3 regions of the Peribacillus sp. V2I11 genome follow, and region 2 is predicted to be linked to each of the others. Evidence: riboswitches for the same ligand, from Rfam matches in the RefSeq annotation. Region 2 holds a riboswitch; each other region holds the start of a gene.
The links. A riboswitch is a leader RNA that binds a small molecule or an ion and turns the genes downstream of it on or off. The one in region 2 is predicted to bind preQ1.
Positions count from the first base shown of each region.

Region 1: it holds a riboswitch for preQ1, as region 2 does, so the genes downstream of both, queC (7-cyano-7-deazaguanine synthase QueC) here and queF (preQ(1) synthase) in region 2, are expected to answer to the same signal.
Region 3: it holds a riboswitch for preQ1, as region 2 does, so the genes downstream of both, QFZ73_RS17970 (VUT family protein) here and queF (preQ(1) synthase) in region 2, are expected to answer to the same signal.

Region 1 is NZ_JAUSYW010000001.1:3,672,654-3,678,313, forward strand. Features, by position in the region: gene QFZ73_RS17915 (hypothetical protein) at 104-316, opposite strand; gene QFZ73_RS28970 (methyl-accepting chemotaxis protein) at 1,064-1,294, opposite strand; gene QFZ73_RS17920 (methyl-accepting chemotaxis protein) at 1,212-2,111, opposite strand; PreQ1 riboswitch class I at 2,606-2,648, shown strand; gene queC (7-cyano-7-deazaguanine synthase QueC) at 2,704-3,369, shown strand; gene queD (6-carboxytetrahydropterin synthase QueD) at 3,369-3,839, shown strand; gene queE (7-carboxy-7-deazaguanine synthase QueE) at 3,832-4,560, shown strand; gene QFZ73_RS17940 (DUF4260 domain-containing protein) at 4,624-4,971, opposite strand; gene QFZ73_RS17945 (TetR/AcrR family transcriptional regulator) at 5,025-5,594, opposite strand.
Region 2 is NZ_JAUSYW010000001.1:1,754,511-1,760,170, reverse strand. Features, by position in the region: gene QFZ73_RS08420 (YfmQ family protein) at 270-725, shown strand; gene QFZ73_RS08415 (BA3454 family stress response protein) at 1,019-1,276, opposite strand; gene QFZ73_RS08410 (EamA family transporter) at 1,406-2,263, opposite strand; PreQ1 riboswitch class I at 2,394-2,439, shown strand; gene queF (preQ(1) synthase) at 2,544-3,044, shown strand; gene QFZ73_RS08400 (aspartate kinase) at 3,248-4,594, shown strand; gene QFZ73_RS08395 (nitroreductase family protein) at 5,295-5,660, opposite strand, start outside.
Region 3 is NZ_JAUSYW010000001.1:3,678,441-3,684,100, forward strand. Features, by position in the region: gene QFZ73_RS17950 (hypothetical protein) at 58-339, shown strand; gene QFZ73_RS17955 (HD domain-containing protein) at 386-1,357, shown strand; gene QFZ73_RS17960 (SRPBCC family protein) at 1,535-1,975, opposite strand; gene QFZ73_RS17965 (SRPBCC family protein) at 2,005-2,487, opposite strand; PreQ1 riboswitch class I at 2,761-2,803, shown strand; gene QFZ73_RS17970 (VUT family protein) at 2,854-3,396, shown strand; gene QFZ73_RS17975 (hypothetical protein) at 3,418-3,567, shown strand; gene QFZ73_RS17980 (PadR family transcriptional regulator) at 3,994-4,314, opposite strand; gene QFZ73_RS17985 (alpha/beta hydrolase) at 4,625-5,371, shown strand; gene QFZ73_RS17990 (DUF421 domain-containing protein) at 5,527-5,660, opposite strand, start outside.

The sequences.
Region 1 (5,660 bases), 1.9 Mb from region 2:
TTGTAAATGAATGGAATGGTCACGAATATCCGTTCATCATGGAGATTTAACGTATGTGGGTCTTGAGCTACAGCATTCGTAGCTGATTATGGAAGGAATCAGGTTAACTGGATTTCTTTCTGTCAGAAATCTCAAGGGTGGAGTCCTTTTTACCGCCTTCAATCACATAAAGTCTAGGAGCAAATCTCCTTTTTCCTTGATTGTCAGGATTCATCTTCATATAATTTTCGTATTCTTTGCGAAAGAATTCTTTGGTTTCCCGTTTCAATGCTTTTCTCTCGTTAAAATCTGCGATGAATTTGAAAAAACGTTTCATATGAATTCCTCCTTATGGGGTTAAAAGGTCTTAGTTTAATAGTAACATATCATCAGTGAAATTTAACCTTTTTTTACAAATTTGGAGTGGAAATCGTGTTTTTGTGTGAATAAAGTTGTGAACAGTTTGATTCGAGAGTAAGCATGCAATGGATCCTTGCTGAGTATAAGTGACCGTGCATGGTGTTGAAAGGGAATGTCGGGATTTGCAGAAAGCGGGTATTGGAAGCAATGATTATTTCAGTTAAAATATTCCTTATATTCATTATACACTAAATATTCTGAAAATAAAGGAAAATATTCACTTCCAGCGCTTTTAATAGATTTGCTTTTTAATGGTTTATTATTGTATATAGTTATTTATTCCCCGAATATACGAAAATGAAACAACCCATATAATGGGAGGAGCAATTTCCCGCATTCATGTGACGGGAAATTGCTAGTGTCATAATTGGAGTTTCTTAACTTGTTCAGTCAGCAGCTCTGCCGAGGATGCAAGTTCACTGGCATGATTCGTGATTTCATCCATTGAAGAGCTGGATTGCTGAGCGGAGGCGGAGACTTGTTCGATTCCTGACGCGCACCCTTCAGAAATGGCTGCGATCGATAGCTTGATTGATTTTTTTACTATTTGTGGAGATATAGTTTAATTCGTGTGTAATATGCTGTATTTTCATTTTCCATATTTCCGACAGAGTGATTGATTGTTTCAAAGGTTCGGCCTGTGAGTGTGATCTGTTTCGTGCATTCATCCACTTGTGTATAACCATCTTCCAGATAGTGGACGACGTTTTTGGACCTGTTTGAATGGCGGAGACAATATTGGTGATATCCCCAATGGAGTGTGTGACCTCTTCAGCGAGTTTCCGCAGCTCATCGGCCCCCCTTTGCCATGTTCACCAGCACGAGCGGCTTCTATGGCTGCATTCAGCGCCAATAGATTGGTTTGATTGGATATTATCCTTGATGACCTGCACAAGCTGCGAAATTTGCTGTGATTGAGAATCGAGCCCTTTCACTTGCTCTACGGCATTTTTGACAATCCCATCAATACTTTGCATCTGTTGGACCGAATTGCGCATTAAAGTGGTGCCCTCCTTGGTTAAGGAAAGGACTTCGGTTGAACTTTTAGCTACATCCGCTCCTTCTAGGTGGGCCAGCTCGATCCTGCCGGTGAAATCATCCATCATGCGAACCATTTCATATTCCCGGTCGGCTTGTGACTCCGAACCTTCCCGAAGTTCATACATCGTAGTCCCTATTTGTTTGCTGCCCTGCTGCACTTCATTTGCTGATTGAGTCAGATCCTCGCTTTGATTGAAAACGGATTGAGATGCAACGAGCATTTTTTCGATCGTATCAGGAAGGTTTTTCTGCATTTGGTTGGCTGACACCGTTAATTCGCCCATTTCATCATATGACTTTTTCTCCAAGGGCCCATGATTCAGCTCTCCGTCAGCCGCCATTTTCATCCTGTCCCTAATTTTAAGGAGGGGGGTGGTAATGAGGCTGGCAGTAACAAACGCCAGCACAAGGCCGATAAGGACTGCCGCAATGGATATGATGATACTTGTCGTCTTAACCGATTTCCCGCGTGCGACGACGGTTTTACCTGAAGCGACAATCAATTCCTCACGTTCCGAAGCAAGCTCCTTGAAACCCTCCATCACTTCATTGCTAATTGGCGCCACTTCATTTTTGAGTATCTCTTTAGCGCTTTCTTCATTTCCATTTTCATATTGTGTAAATACCCGGTCTACAATCATCGTCCTCCAATCCACGCTTTTCTCGATCAATTCCTTCGCTTTATCAGAATCGCTTATGGCCAGGAGATCCTCCTGGATGACCAGGCTTTCTTCGGTATATTGTAAGAACCTTTCTTTATAGCTATCGTCACCATATAGAATATAGGCTCTGGCGAATGCGGTTCTTTGTGCTAGGTTATATAGCAGCTTTTCGTCTTGGATAAGAAGCGGAAGTTCCTTTTCATATCCTGGGAATATACCAGTGACTTGTTGCTGCTATAAATGTTGAATGCTCCTAAGATGACGAATAAAGATATGATGAGTGAAAATGCCACCAATACCTTTGTTTTAATGCTTTTCAAATTAATGAACCCCTTTATCGATATTTTATTCACTCTTTTTATCGGTTAAAAATGGGATGTTTAAGCAATGAAAAGATAACCAAATTTTCCATCAGGCCTACTATTCACTAAGTATAAACATCTTGATTTCTTATCGTTTTCAAGTTACCATTGACTTGGAAAAATATAATATTCCGCGTTAAGGCGGAAGAGGTTCTAGCTACCCTCTCAAAAAAACTAAGGAGAAACAGTGCTCTATTCTTAGGGTGCTGTTTTTTTCCGTAAAAAGGAGTTTTATAGAAATGAAGAAGAAAGAAAAGGCAGTGGTTGTGTTTAGCGGAGGTCAGGACAGTACGACGTGCCTGTTTTGGGCATTGGAGAGATTTGAGGAAGTGGAAGCGGTGACGTTCGATTATAATCAGCGGCATAGCTTGGAAATCGAATGCGCTCAAAACATTGCCAAGGAATTGGGCGTGAACCATCATATCCTTGACATGTCGCTGCTGAACCAACTGGCACCGAATGCATTGACGAGAAGTGATATTGCCGTGGCGGACGGAGAAGAAGGGGAATTGCCGTCGACGTTCGTACCGGGGAGGAATTTGCTGTTCCTTTCGTTTGCCGGAGTGCTGGCGAGTCAGATAGGCGCTAAACATATTGTCACCGGTGTCTGTGAAACGGATTTCAGCGGATATCCTGACTGCCGCGATGTATTCATTAAATCGTTGAATGTGACCCTGAACTTGTCGATGGACCAGTCATTCGTGATTGATACGCCGCTAATGTGGCTTAATAAAGAGGAAACATGGGAGCTTGCGGATCAGCTTGGCGCATTTGACTTTGTCCGCGAAAAGACCCTGACTTGTTATAACGGAATCATCTCCGACGGCTGTGGAGATTGTCCGGCATGTAATCTCCGGAAAAAAGGACTGGATGACTATGTAAGCAGACGGAAGGTGCTTTCATGATGTACGGTTTTACTATAGTGGATAAACTCCAAAAAATAGATGAAGATATTCAGCGCAGCCAATTGAAGTATACAAACAAGAGGGTTCTCGTGAGTAAGGAATTCACCTTTGACGCGGCGCACCATCTGCATGACTATGAAGGAAAATGCAAGAACCTGCATGGCCACACGTATAAGGTCATTTTCGGATTGAGCGGGTATACAGATTCACGCGGGTTGATGATAGATTTTGGGGACATCAAGGATATATGGAAAAATGAAATTGAAATCCACCTGGATCATCGTTATTTGAATGAAACCCTGCCGCTCATGAATACAACAGCTGAAAATATGGTTGTCTGGATTTATGAAAAAATGGCCGAAGCCCTTTCATTAAAAGAATATGAGGGTGCTAGAGTCGAATTTGTTCGACTATACGAAACGCCGACAAGCTATGCCGAAGCCAGACGGGAGTGGATGGAAAGTGAGTAAACTCCCGGTTATGGAAATCTTCGGGCCGACCATCCAAGGAGAGGGAATGGTCATTGGTCAAAAAACCATGTTCGTTCGGACGGCTGGCTGCGATTATTCCTGTGCCTGGTGTGATTCCGCATTTACTTGGGATGGCACCGGTAAGGAAGATACCGTCCAGATGACTGCCGAAGAAATATGGGATGAGCTGAAGCGAATTGGGGGTTCCGGTTTTTCCTTCGTGACGATATCAGGCGGAAACCCGGCTCTGCTGAAAAACCTAAACGGCTTGATAGCGATCTTACATGAAAATAAAATGAAAATAGGTGTCGAAACACAAGGGAGCCGATGGCAGGATTGGTTTCTCGATATTGATGAACTGACTATTTCACCTAAACCGCCGAGCTCTGGAATGAACACGGACTTTACGGTGCTCGACCAAATCATCTCGAACCTTGCCAATCGAAATCCTGAAAACCATGTCTCATTGAAGATCGTCGTCTTTAACGACGAAGATTATCAATATGCCAAACATGTACATGGGCGTTACCCGGATATTCCTTTTTATCTGCAGGTCGGCAATGACGATAGCAGGACAGTGGATGATCGTCAATTGATCAGCGGTCTTTTGAAGAAGTACGAAGAGTTAATTGATAAAGTGATAGCAGATGATGAATTGAATGATGTGAAAGTGCTGCCCCAGCTGCATACCTATATATGGGGAAACAAGCGGGGCGTGTAAAGAAAAGAGAGCAGGAGGCAGTGTGATGCGTAATCACACTGCCTTTTACATGCGGAAAGCTTATTACAGCCTTTGAATGTGTGTAGCTTTGAAGGATGTTGTGTATTTAAGGCCATACCCAAAAAAGCGATCCATTCCAATATGCGCGGTCCAAATCAAACCAGTCATCATAAATGAATCCGACTTTAGAAAAATGGCCAGCAAAATAATGAAGATGGACAGGGTATAAGTGTGAAATAAGTTATAAACCTTTGCTCCAGTCCGATCATTGATCAGATAGGCCAGCATGGAAACATCGGGAGACAAAATCAATAAAAGGAAAATCCACCAGCTGAATTCATATAACGAATAGATGTAAATCACCGCTAACAGAACCATGAGACCTTCAATATGAAGGAATTTCTTTACCATTTTAAAACCTCCCAAAGTTTTATTTGACCAATGATCAATAAAGTTCAAAAAAATTATATGATGTTTCTGATGATATTTTTTACATGAAAATAAGCTAAACCTTTCACATCTTGATAAGATAGTTCAGAATTAATATAAAAAGTTATGAATCCGTGAAGAGAAAGAAAAATCGACCATATGGATGCAGGATTCAATTTGTTGTCCGTTAGGTCCGTCAAGGACTGGATTAGCTTTTCGTATGTTTTATTAGAATCAAATTGAAGTAACTGCTGAATTTCTTTTTCCTTCGATAAAAACATGATGGAATAATGATTCTGTTGGGTTAAACCGAACTCCAAGAAGCACAATAAAATCTTTTCCATTTTTATAGAAGGGTCATTTTCCGACATGATGATATCATCGATTAAGGTATTTAAAACGGAAAAATCCATTTTCACCAAACTATAAAATATTTCTGCCTTATTTTTAAAATGATAATAAATGGCTCCATGGCTGCAATCCAATGATTTAGCCAATTGCCTCATTGAGACATTCGAATACCCTAACGTTGCAAAAAGGTTTCTAGCTTCATTCAACACCATGTCCCTGGATAATTCTTTACCTGCAGATTTCCTTGGCGACATCTTGTCACCTCCTTACTTATTGACCATTGGTTAATTAGGATGATATCTCACTGATTTTCAAATGTC
Region 2 (5,660 bases):
AAAACATATACTGCTTTATCCACTTCATTCATAGGAATTTGTATGGTTAAGAAGGATGTGGATGACCCATTTTGTTTAGTATAACCATTTCGTAACATTATATTTATTAAACAGAAAATTTTCCCATTTTGGAGTGCACCCTTGCGTTTAAGTGCAAGGTTTTACTAAAGTAAAACGTTAATAGAACGGACACATTCTCTAAAAAAAACTGTCAGTCCTTTTGGTATAATATGCGTTATAAGAATTAATTTATAAACGTGGCGGAGATGATGAAATTGACATTGCCGGTTTTGATTTTGACAATTATCTTGAGTTTGTTAAAAATATTGGTTTCCTGTCTTCCAACCGATGCTGTTAATTGGATTATCAGCAAATTTAAAATACACTCAGAAATTAGTGACGAGAGTGCGATCGTAACCTTTGATGGAAAACGTTTGGAAGGTGAAGAAAAAATTCAAGTTATTAATTATTTTAATAACGCTAGATTTTTGAAAAAAAATCATATATTCCCAGGGAACGAGCAATTGTTTTTACATCCAGAGAACAGTGTGACTCCATTGGTCATTGATACTAAAAGAGGCAAAAAGGATGTTAGGTTATTTGTGTACATTTACAATGACCACGTGGATGTAGTTAAACAGTACAAGAAGAAAGTCATTTCTTATAGTCTGTTTTCCGATAGCCTCCAAGGACGTTCCTTGCCATTAATAAGTAATTTAGCTTAAAAGAACATTAAAACGACGGTCCATAAAAAGACCGTCCTTTTTTATAAGTCTTTTTATTGTGTAATCCCATTTCATTTAGGTGCTTTTTTCATCATAAAAAATTCTAAATTACTTGTCATTCATTGAGAGGTTAACGTACACACTGAAGTCTTGGATTTTAGTGTATTTTGGGAAAAACAAGTACAAGTGAGGGAATTGCTGTAAGAGGTTCTTTAATAGTGCACATGTATAGTATTTTGGAAATTAATATAATGGTAATAAAAAAGCAGGTATCTATTACGATGCCTGCCTTTTTATGCTTTCCATTGTTTTTCAACTTGATGAAGGGCTTGTTGTAAAATGACTTCATGGTCAGTACCCGGTTTAGTAAGGACATTTGTTTGATAAGATTTTCCTTGGAAATCAACTGTTACTGTAACTTTTACCATTATGCATCTTTCCTTTCTTAATTCAGAATTAAATGAGGTGGTTGTACCTATTTCTTTAATACCCGTGGCAGAGGATTTTTCAAACATTTCAAAAGCTGTAAAATCTAAAGAATTAATATTCAAAATTATCTGTTATTTTTAGGGATGTGTCAACATTTTTTTTTTTGACCAACCTCATTTCCCAGCTAACTACAAAAAAGACCTGGCTTGTGTGCACATGACAGCCAGGTCGTTTTTGCAAATCAACTATATTCATATTTTAGTTAAGATAATACCGATTAATGCTGCAAGTACGCCGGCAATTTGATAGGTTTTTAGTTTTTCCTTGAATAAATAACATCCAGCGAATACGACAACCAAACAGTTCAGGCTGACGACAGGGAAAATGATGCTTGCGATGCCGGTGTTCAATGCAAAGAAATAACATCCATAGCCTATGGTGCTTAATAAGCCTACTAAGGAACCGATTTTGACTTCCTGTAGCTTGATTTTTTCATTTTTAAAGGCCAGCACCGAAAGAAGATAAAGCATTCCTCCTCCGTACATTGATACTAGGATATCGAGGGAGTTTAAATGAAGACGTGTTGATGTCGTCATTAGAATGCCGAGTACACCAAAAGATAAGATGGATAATAATGTGTGCATCATCCAAGGGACATATTGGTGGTTACCTTTAGCATTAGGTGTATACTGAATGACTAAGGTAGCGAGAAACATGCAGACAATTCCACTCCATTGCAAGGAAGAAATATGTTCGTGAAAAATTAAAGCTGCACAGAGTATGGGGAATATTGCATTCGCTGCGATTAATGGAGATGTCAAGCTTGCCGGCCCTTTTTCAAAAGCGCTTGCCATCTGTAGATTACCATTAGCGTTCAGTACCCCAATGGCTGCACCAAGCATGATAGACAGCCAGTTCAGCTGCAAACCATCCACAAGTACTCCATAAAATATAGACAAAATAAAAGCTGAAAAATAAAAGAAAAATTGGATATGTACCTTTGAGTAACCTTTTCCGCTACTCCATTTAAAAATGCTGTTATTGATTCCGAAACATAAACTAGTGATGAGCGCTGCAAAAATCCACATTGACTTAATCTCTTCCTTCATGTAGGATAAACTTCTTCTACATTTTAAGCTGAAAGCATGTAGGAATCAAACCAAATTAAAAAAGTATGATTGACAGATTAGATATTTTTTTCTATATTTACTATGACAATTTTAAAATATTTCCCGATAAACGGGAGAGGTTCATAGCATCACCCTCTTAAAAAAACTATGGCTTTGATATTTTTCGCGAATCAACCATATCTTTGAGGAGATATGGTTTTTGTTATATAGAGGCCCACTTTATGAATCTCCCTGTAACCTGGGATTAGGAGGACTTTTAATGTCTGGAAGAAAAGAAGAAGAATTAAAAAAAGATATCACATTGCTTGGGAATCAAGGAACAAAATATACATTCGACTATGCACCTGAAATCCTTGAGTCATTCGATAACAAGCATCCGAACCGGGATTATTTCGTCAAATTCAATTGTCCGGAATTCACTAGCTTATGTCCGATAACGGGCCAGCCCGATTTTGCAACCATTTACATCAGCTATATTCCCAATGTGAAAATGGTGGAAAGCAAGTCTTTGAAACTTTATTTATTCAGCTTCCGCAATCACGGTGATTTCCATGAAGACTGCATGAACATCATCATGAATGATTTAATCGAATTGATGGATCCTAAATATATTGAAGTCTGGGGCAAGTTTACACCTAGGGGCGGAATTTCCATCGACCCTTACACAAATTATGGGAAACCAGGTACGAAGTATGAGGAAATGGCGGATTACCGCTTGATGAACCATGATTTATACCCGGAAACAGTCGATAATCGCTAAAGAATACGAGAGACAATGGGCATATACCCGTTGTCTTTTTTTGGTTTTTAGCCATTCTCGAACGATGGTCCTATCGCTTTGTCCTTTTTAAAAATACAAATGTCCTCCCGTAATGGAATTCCCACTTGATTGTTTCGCAAAAAAGCGTAATAATAGGGAGAGTTGATTTTGACAGAATATTTACGAAAATAGGGGATGTCGAGATGAAAGTTGCAAAGTTTGGCGGAAGTTCACTTGCATCAGGTGAACAGTTGAGGAAGGTATTCGAAATTGTTGTTTCTGATCCAGAGAGGAAGATTGTAGTCGTTTCGGCTCCAGGGAAACGCAATTCCGATGATATAAAGGTGACGGATTTATTGATTGGGGCGGCGGAACAGCAACTGCGCGGGGATAATGGAGAGCATTTGATGGAAGATGTCGTATCCCGATATGCGAGCATTGCTGAAGAGCTGGATATCTCCGAGAGTGTCATCACTGGGATTCATGAAAATTTAATGGAACTGTTACATGCAGACCAAACTAACCCGAAGCGGTATTTGGATGCCTTGAAGGCCAGTGGCGAAGATAATAATGCGAGGCTGGTCGCAGGTTATTTCCAAAGTCGTGGGGTAGAGGCACAGTATATAAATCCAAAGAAGGCTGGCTTGATCGTGACGGATGAAGGTGGATTTACCAAGGTGCTGCCAGAGTCTTATGATCGGTTATATGCACTGCGTGATGAGCCTGGAATCGTAGTATTCCCAGGGTTCTTCGGGTATACGTTAGATGGTGATGTTTTAACCTTCTCAAGGAGCGGTTCCGATATTACGGGTTCTATTCTTGCGAATGGGGTCAAAGCTGATTTGTATGAGAACTTTACGGACGTGGATGCCGTTTATGCGGTGAATCCAAATGTGGTTTCCAATCCCAAGGGAATCCGGGAATTAACCTATCGTGAAATGCGGGAGCTTTCTTATGCAGGTTTCTCGGTATTTCATGATGAGGCGCTGATTCCTGCATTCCGTGCTGGAATACCTGTCCATATCCAGAATACGAACAATCCGGCGGCACAAGGGACCCGCATTGTGAGTACACGGGATAATACGAACGGGCCGGTTATTGGTATAGCAAGTGATAAAGGATTTTGCAGTATTTACATTAGCAAATATTTGATGAACCGGGAAGTTGGTTTTGGCCGGAAACTGCTGCACATCCTTGAAGATTATGGAGTTTCATATGAGCATATTCCATCAGGCATTGATGATGTGACGCTTATTCTAAGGCAGGACCAGATGAAGGGTGAAGCCGAGAAGAAAATCATTTCACGAATCAAGAAAGAGCTTCATGCCGATGAAGTGAATGTGGAGCATGATCTTGCCTTGATCATGGTTGTTGGGGAAGGAATGCGTCATAATGTCGGTACAACGGCAAGAGCGTCAAAGGCCTTGGCAGAAGCAAAGGTGAATATTGAGATGATAAACCAGGGGTCTTCGGAGGTAAGCATGATGTTCGGTGTGAAAGGGTATAACGAAGAGACGGCAATTCAGGCATTATATCACGAGTTCTTTTGAGTATGAGCGTTTAGGAACCTCCTTGAAAAGGGAGGTTTTTTTGGTTATGAATGTTCCAAGCCGGTAATAATGTGGATTCCATGATTGTGAAAAACGAATGATGGAAAACAATTAAGTTCGAGTGAATAAAAGACGCGCCGAGGGTTCAGCGCGTCATGTTTAGTTCAGTACCCATTTGTCCTTTAAGAATAATATCCTTGAGACAGCAAAGAAGAGGATGATCGAGACAATGAAGGAGCTGGCTGTAAGGAAGATATTCTGAATATCGTTCACACCATATATATCAATTCTTTAAAGAGTGGCATCATGGCAGGAGGAAAGAGGGGAGATAGCCCAAATCACGATCGATTTTAATAAAAGGAGCGGTATGTATCTATTATCATGGAATAACAGCTGTCTGCCATACCTAATCCCATTCAGGATGCACTGTTTGAAAAACACGCTCAAACCACGAATTTGGGGTCGGATGAAGGGATGGGTACGAAAATAATCGCAGACATCGTGAAAAAAACATCAAGGGTATTTGGATTTTACCTATAAAAGTGAAGAATTCAAATTGAAAATTAAGGTGCCGGCTATTATATAATCATTTTTAAGGGATTATGATAAGTGAAATACAACATTTGTCCGCTAATCATTGTTTGCCCATAACTATAAAAGGAAAGCCTCCAAATGGAAGATTGGAGGCTTTCCTTTTATGTTAGTCCATAATTGTCAGGAGTTGATTGATTTCGTTCCTTGGCCGTGGGGCAGGGATCATATCGGGATAGCCAACGTGAAGGCTGCCGACAATCTTCTCACCGGGTTTCACGCCTAAAGCTTCACGAAATTCCATGCTGTGTATCATGCCGTATGTTTCCCATATCATCCCGATTCCTTGTTCCCAGGCAAGCAGGCTGAAATTCTGGATCAAGGCACTTGTAGCCGCATAATCTTCTTCACGTGTCATAGGATTCGGATTCTCTTCCATGATCACTGCGACAAACATCGGTACACCCATAAGTTTATTATATCCTCGCTGTCCGGCAGCTTTTTTCTTTTCAGGGTCCTTCTCTTTGCTTGCCAT
Region 3 (5,660 bases), 1.9 Mb from region 2:
TTAATACCCTTATATGGTATTATAAGGGTATTATTAGAGCGTTGAGGGGATGGATAAATGAAGAAGAAATTCAGTATTTTGGTATCAATTATCATAGTTTTGACCGGCTATTTATTCACTAAACCTTATAAAGATAAAACAAAACCTGTAGAAGACTTTATTAAAGTGTATCCACGAGATCAGGTAATACTAAATGAAATGATGATCATAGAGGGAGTTGATGAGGACAATCCAGATGATATCGATTTGAATGATGAAGAGGAAATAAAAAAATTGGCAAAAAAGCAATATGAGCAAAATCAAAAGGGGGAAATAATTTTTACAGAAAAGAATCAGTGAAATCACCTACCTGTAATGAGTAAACTAATGGGGGAGGCGGCAGTTATTGATAGTTTTGGATAGTATCTATGGGCAACACATTGTAGAGGGAGTTCTGAAAGAGCTGATAGTAAGCAAACCGGTCCAAAGATTGAAGGGGATACATCAAGGCGGGGCAAGTTATTTAGTTAATGAGAAATGGGATGTCACACGATTTGACCATTCAATTGGTGTGATGCTTTTAATAAAAGCGCTTGGAGGTTCATTAGAGGAACAAATCGCGGGCTTACTGCATGACGTATCCCACACTGCATTTTCACATGTTATTGATTTTGTTCTGGATTGTAAGGATGAAGATTATCATGAAAAGATATATGATCAAGTCATTACGGAATCCGAAATCCCATTTATACTGAAGGAATATGGATATGATTGTAAAGTAATTTTTCAATCAAAATGGGAATTGCTTGAACAGCCAGCACCTGAGTTATGTGCCGATCGGGTAGATTATACTCTCCGGGATATGTATCAATATGGACATATCACAATCGAAGCCATTAAAGAATTTCTAGAACATGTAATCATAATAAATGGAAGGATGTATCTGGATAATATTGAATCGGCGGAATGGTTTGTGAAAACGTATTACAGCGAAGTTATTGATTTTTTCATGAACCCACTTAATATATATGGCTATGATATCTTGGCAAAGACCTTAAAATTGGCTTTAGCTAAAAAACTGATCAGCCTTGATGACTTACTCGGTACAGATGAAGAAGTCATGTCCTTGTTAAGCTTGACTGAAGACCATGAAGTGCAAAGCCTGTTAAAACGAATCCATGGTAACGTAAAGGTGAAAGAAGATCAAGTGGAATACGATATACATCGGAAAAATAAAATGCGCCTGATAGATCCGTCCGTAATTCTAGGAACCCAATTAGTAAGAGCATCCAGTTTATCAGAAAAAGTCAAGAAAATGGGAATTGAAGCCTATAAAAAAGCTTCAAAGGGCATGTATCTAAAAGTGATTTCCGATTGAATTTCGTGTTAAACCATACGAAAGTCAAAAACTCAAGGGTGTTATTCATCCTTGAGTTTTTTCTCGGAAACATCTAAGTCTCCTCCCGTAAAAAAATAGTTGAATTAAACAATCGACATCTAGGAAGGAGCTTGATTAACGGATGCCTTATACATCTGAACCAGCACCCTTTAATAATTAAAAAACTAATGATGCTCTCAAAGTATTAATGCCATTTTCTAAATAACCCTTTAAACAGGTTAATGTATAAACCCAACCTTCCTTTTGTCCGATCATTTTGTTTATTATTTCAGGGTCATCTTCACTCAAACCTGATTCGTTTACTTCAATGATTGTACTCGTATTATCCAACTCTTTTAGTGTAATGGTAACAACTGTTTCTTGATCATTTCCGCCCCACGCAAACACGATTTTCCTATTTTCCTCGACTTCCAATACATTAATAACCACTTCAGCATCGTATTCGTTGTATCTCAATGTAGGCGTCCGGCCTTGTTCCCATCTTTCCGAACTCGATGAGAACCAGAAATTCCCGATTTTTTCAGGATTCACTATGGCTTCAAACACTTCATTAGCTGACTTGATTATCTTAAATTTCGTAGTTATTTGAGTATCCATTACTAAATCAACTCGCTTTCGATTTGTTTTTATTGTTTTCCACTATCCCAATCTACTGATATTGGCGGCAGGGTCCGTCCAGTTTCAAGCAAGCTCTTCAGGTTACTCAGAATGGCTGGCCATCCATTATTCAAGCCTTCAAAGGTATTGTCATCATATTCGAAATCTGTCTCCAAAAGCTCCTCATGCTTTAGCGTTAACTTCACTGTGGAACCATCCATTTGCTGCAGGACAAAAGTGACCCGAGTAGGATGCTCGCGAGGTGTTTCGTCTCCTGCCATGTTCCATGTGAACGAGAGCAGGCGCAGCGGCTCACACTTAAGTACATTACCAGAATCAGTAATACGCCCATCTTCCAGCAAATATTTAACACTTGAGCCTACTTGCCAGTCAGACTGGGCTTGGCACCCAAAGTGATATTTCTTCGTGACTTCACCGCTCGTCAGGGCTTCCCAAAGCTTCTCTGGTGTGGTTGCGATATAAATAGGATAGACAAACGCTGTTTTTTTCATCATTCTTTTCCTCCTCGCTTTTATCCTCATATCAAGATCGTAACATTATTCTATCAATGATTGTCTGCTTTTCATATACAGCCGGTCAAGTAGTTTTCTGCGACAAAAATCGGCAGAGTCTTTGCATTGAAGAAGATTTGAAGTGTATTGCTAATACTAAACGATATCCGCGGATTCGCACCATTCCCAGTGACTAAAATCGGGCGTATTGAAACTTCTTGATTTCCAATCGCTTTCAAGCTACGATAAATAAGGAAAATGATAATCCGCTGGGCGGAAGAGGTTCTAGCTACCCTCTCAAAAAAACTAAGGAGAACAGTGCTCTTTCTTAGGGTGCTGTTTTTTCTGTATAAGGAGAATTATGAAATGTTAAGGATTTTATTGTATTTAGTATCCATCATCACGGCGAATGTGGTTACAGCAGCTTTTGCGCCATTACATTTTGGCATGTTCATCATTCCGATGGGTACATTGCTCATTGGGGGAACCTTCATCTTTCGGGATCTGGTCCAGAATAAATTTGGCCGCGCGAAGACCTATATATGTATCGTCACTGCACTTATTTTATCTGCGTGTGTATCATTTTTATTAGGGGATACCTTACTGATCGTATTTGCTTCCGCCTTATCGTTCGTGGTCGCAGAAACAGCGGATACGGAAATTTATACCCGTTTAAAACTTCCGATGAGTTGGAGGGTGTTTTACAGCGGGATCGTTGGAGGATTTTTCGATTCGGTGATATTTGTCGTGATTGGCCTAAGTCCACTGGGTGCCAATATATTACCGTGGGAAGCTGTACCCGCTGCGGTTATCGGCCAAATCATCGTTAAAACTATCATTCAGACAATCGGTGCCGTACTGTTGGGACGAATCAACATAGAACTGGAGAAGCGTGTAGTCTCCAGTTAAATGCTAGGAGGGATGCACTCGATGGATGGAACAAAAAAAGAAGAAGATAAATGCTATTGCCTCGAGGCCTTTCGTGAAAAATATGGCCCGCATGTTCAAGGGGAATGTATGAAGCTCTCCTGCGCCAATTATCGCAAGCATAAAGGAATAGACAAAAAAGGACCAAATTAGGTCCTTTTTTTGCGTGATAGAAGTAAGGCACCAGTAAACGTGCTGAATCATAGTCCAGTATGAATTCACGAGTAAAACAGTAATACTCACGAGTAAATAGCTCAAACTCACGAGTAAAAGTGCGAAACTCACGAGTAAACAGTTCGAATTCATGGTGCAGGACGAAATCACGAGTAAACAGCGCAAACTCACGAGTAAACAGCGCAAACTCACGAGTAAAACAGCAGAACCTCACGAGTAAACAGCGCAAACTCACGAGTAAACAGCGCAAACTCACGAGTAAACAGCGCAAACTCACGAGTAAAACAGCAGAACTCACGAGTAAACAGCGCAAATTCATGAGTACAGCCCAAACTAACGGGTAAATAGCAAAAAAAAGCTTCCTGCGCCGTTCCAATAATGGGTGCAGGAAGCTTTTTATTTTGTTTAGAATTGCTCTGCGCTTTTCCGTACTAATTTTTCCAGGAAGAAAAAGCATTCTCGTTTCCGGTCAAGTTCGGTTTGTCCATTTTCGGTGACATGATAATATTTCCTGCGGCCTGATTCTGACTCTTTCCAATGGCCTTTTATGAATTCTTTTTTTTCTAACCGTTTCAGGGCGGAGTAAAGGGTGCCTTCACTTATTTGATATTTGCCCAAGCTCATTTCCTTCAAGATCTTCGTGATTTCATAGCCGTATAGCTTTTTTTGTGAAAGAAGTGAAAGCAAAAGGAGGTCAATGCTTCCCTTCATTAGTTCTTTATCCAAATAGATTCTCCTCCTTTTCATTTTTAAAGTGTAATACGTTGTACATCGTATCACAAGGTGCATTTTACTTTTCTTTAAAAAAATGGTTAAATGACGATTGCTAAATAAATTTAATCATAGTAAAATGTGCTTCGGAACGGATGAGTTGTGAAGAGTGTGGTAACGATACTATATACATGATTTAATTGTTTTAATGAGAATACGGAATAGGATAGAAGAATCCCTACTCAAGGGGTATTAATTGATTTTTTTTCGAAAATCATATAGATTCTATTTATTAACAAGAGCAGAGAAAGAAGGTCCTAGATAGATGAAAGTGAAAGCACCTGAGTCATTCACATACAGAGGTGGAAAAAGAGCTGTTCTTTTACTTCACGGGTTTACCGGAAGTACAGGAGATATGAAGAAGTTAGGAAAATACTTGAATGATCTCGACTATACTTGCCACGGACCTCTTTATAGTGGGCACGGAGTATCAGCCGAGGAACTTGTTAAAACGGGTCCAAAGGAATGGTGGGAAGATGTAGTTAATGGCTATAAATTCCTTAAAGAAGAAGGCTATGAGGAAATTGCAGTTGTAGGAATTTCTTTAGGAGGAGTTTTCTCGTTAAAAGTGGGAATTGAATTGCCTGTAACAGGGGTAGTTTCAATGTGCGCTCCGACGCAAGGAAAAAGTATCGATCGACAAAAGAACCGCTTGCTCAATTATGCACAGGCTTATAAGAAGTTTGAGGGCAAAGATGCAGACCAAATTGCTGCAGAAGTGAAGCTGCTGGAAGAAGAGCCTATGCCTCAACTAAAAGATGTGTTGAATATGATAAATGAGACAGGTGAAAATTTAGATTTAATCACATCACCAACTCTTGTTTTACAAGGGCGCTTGGATGATCCCGACTATACGGAGAGTGCTTCAGCGATTTACAATGAAGTTGATACGCAGCATAAACACTTGATCTGGTATGAAAAATCCGGTCATATTATCACTTTGGGTAAGGAACGTGAGCAGGTGTATGAGGATGTGTATAAGTTCTTAAATACACTGAATTGGTCGGAGTAATAAGCGAGTTTTCTTGAAGAAGACCGCCGGTTATCATATGATCCCCTTAAAGTTGAACGTGTAAGGAGCCTACATTCATATGTAAGCTTTACACTATATACTTGAGGGGGTTTTATTTTGGCTGCAAAAGTGATTATGGAAGTGTTCTTAAGAATTTATTTGTAGAAAAAGACCTTTACGTTATCGTTATTATCAAGAGTTGCTAATAAAATATCGTTCACGTCGGCATTATATGTTATTTTGATTCTGTTTTTCAGCCATGCTTCGTCTTTACCGCCCCGATTTAATT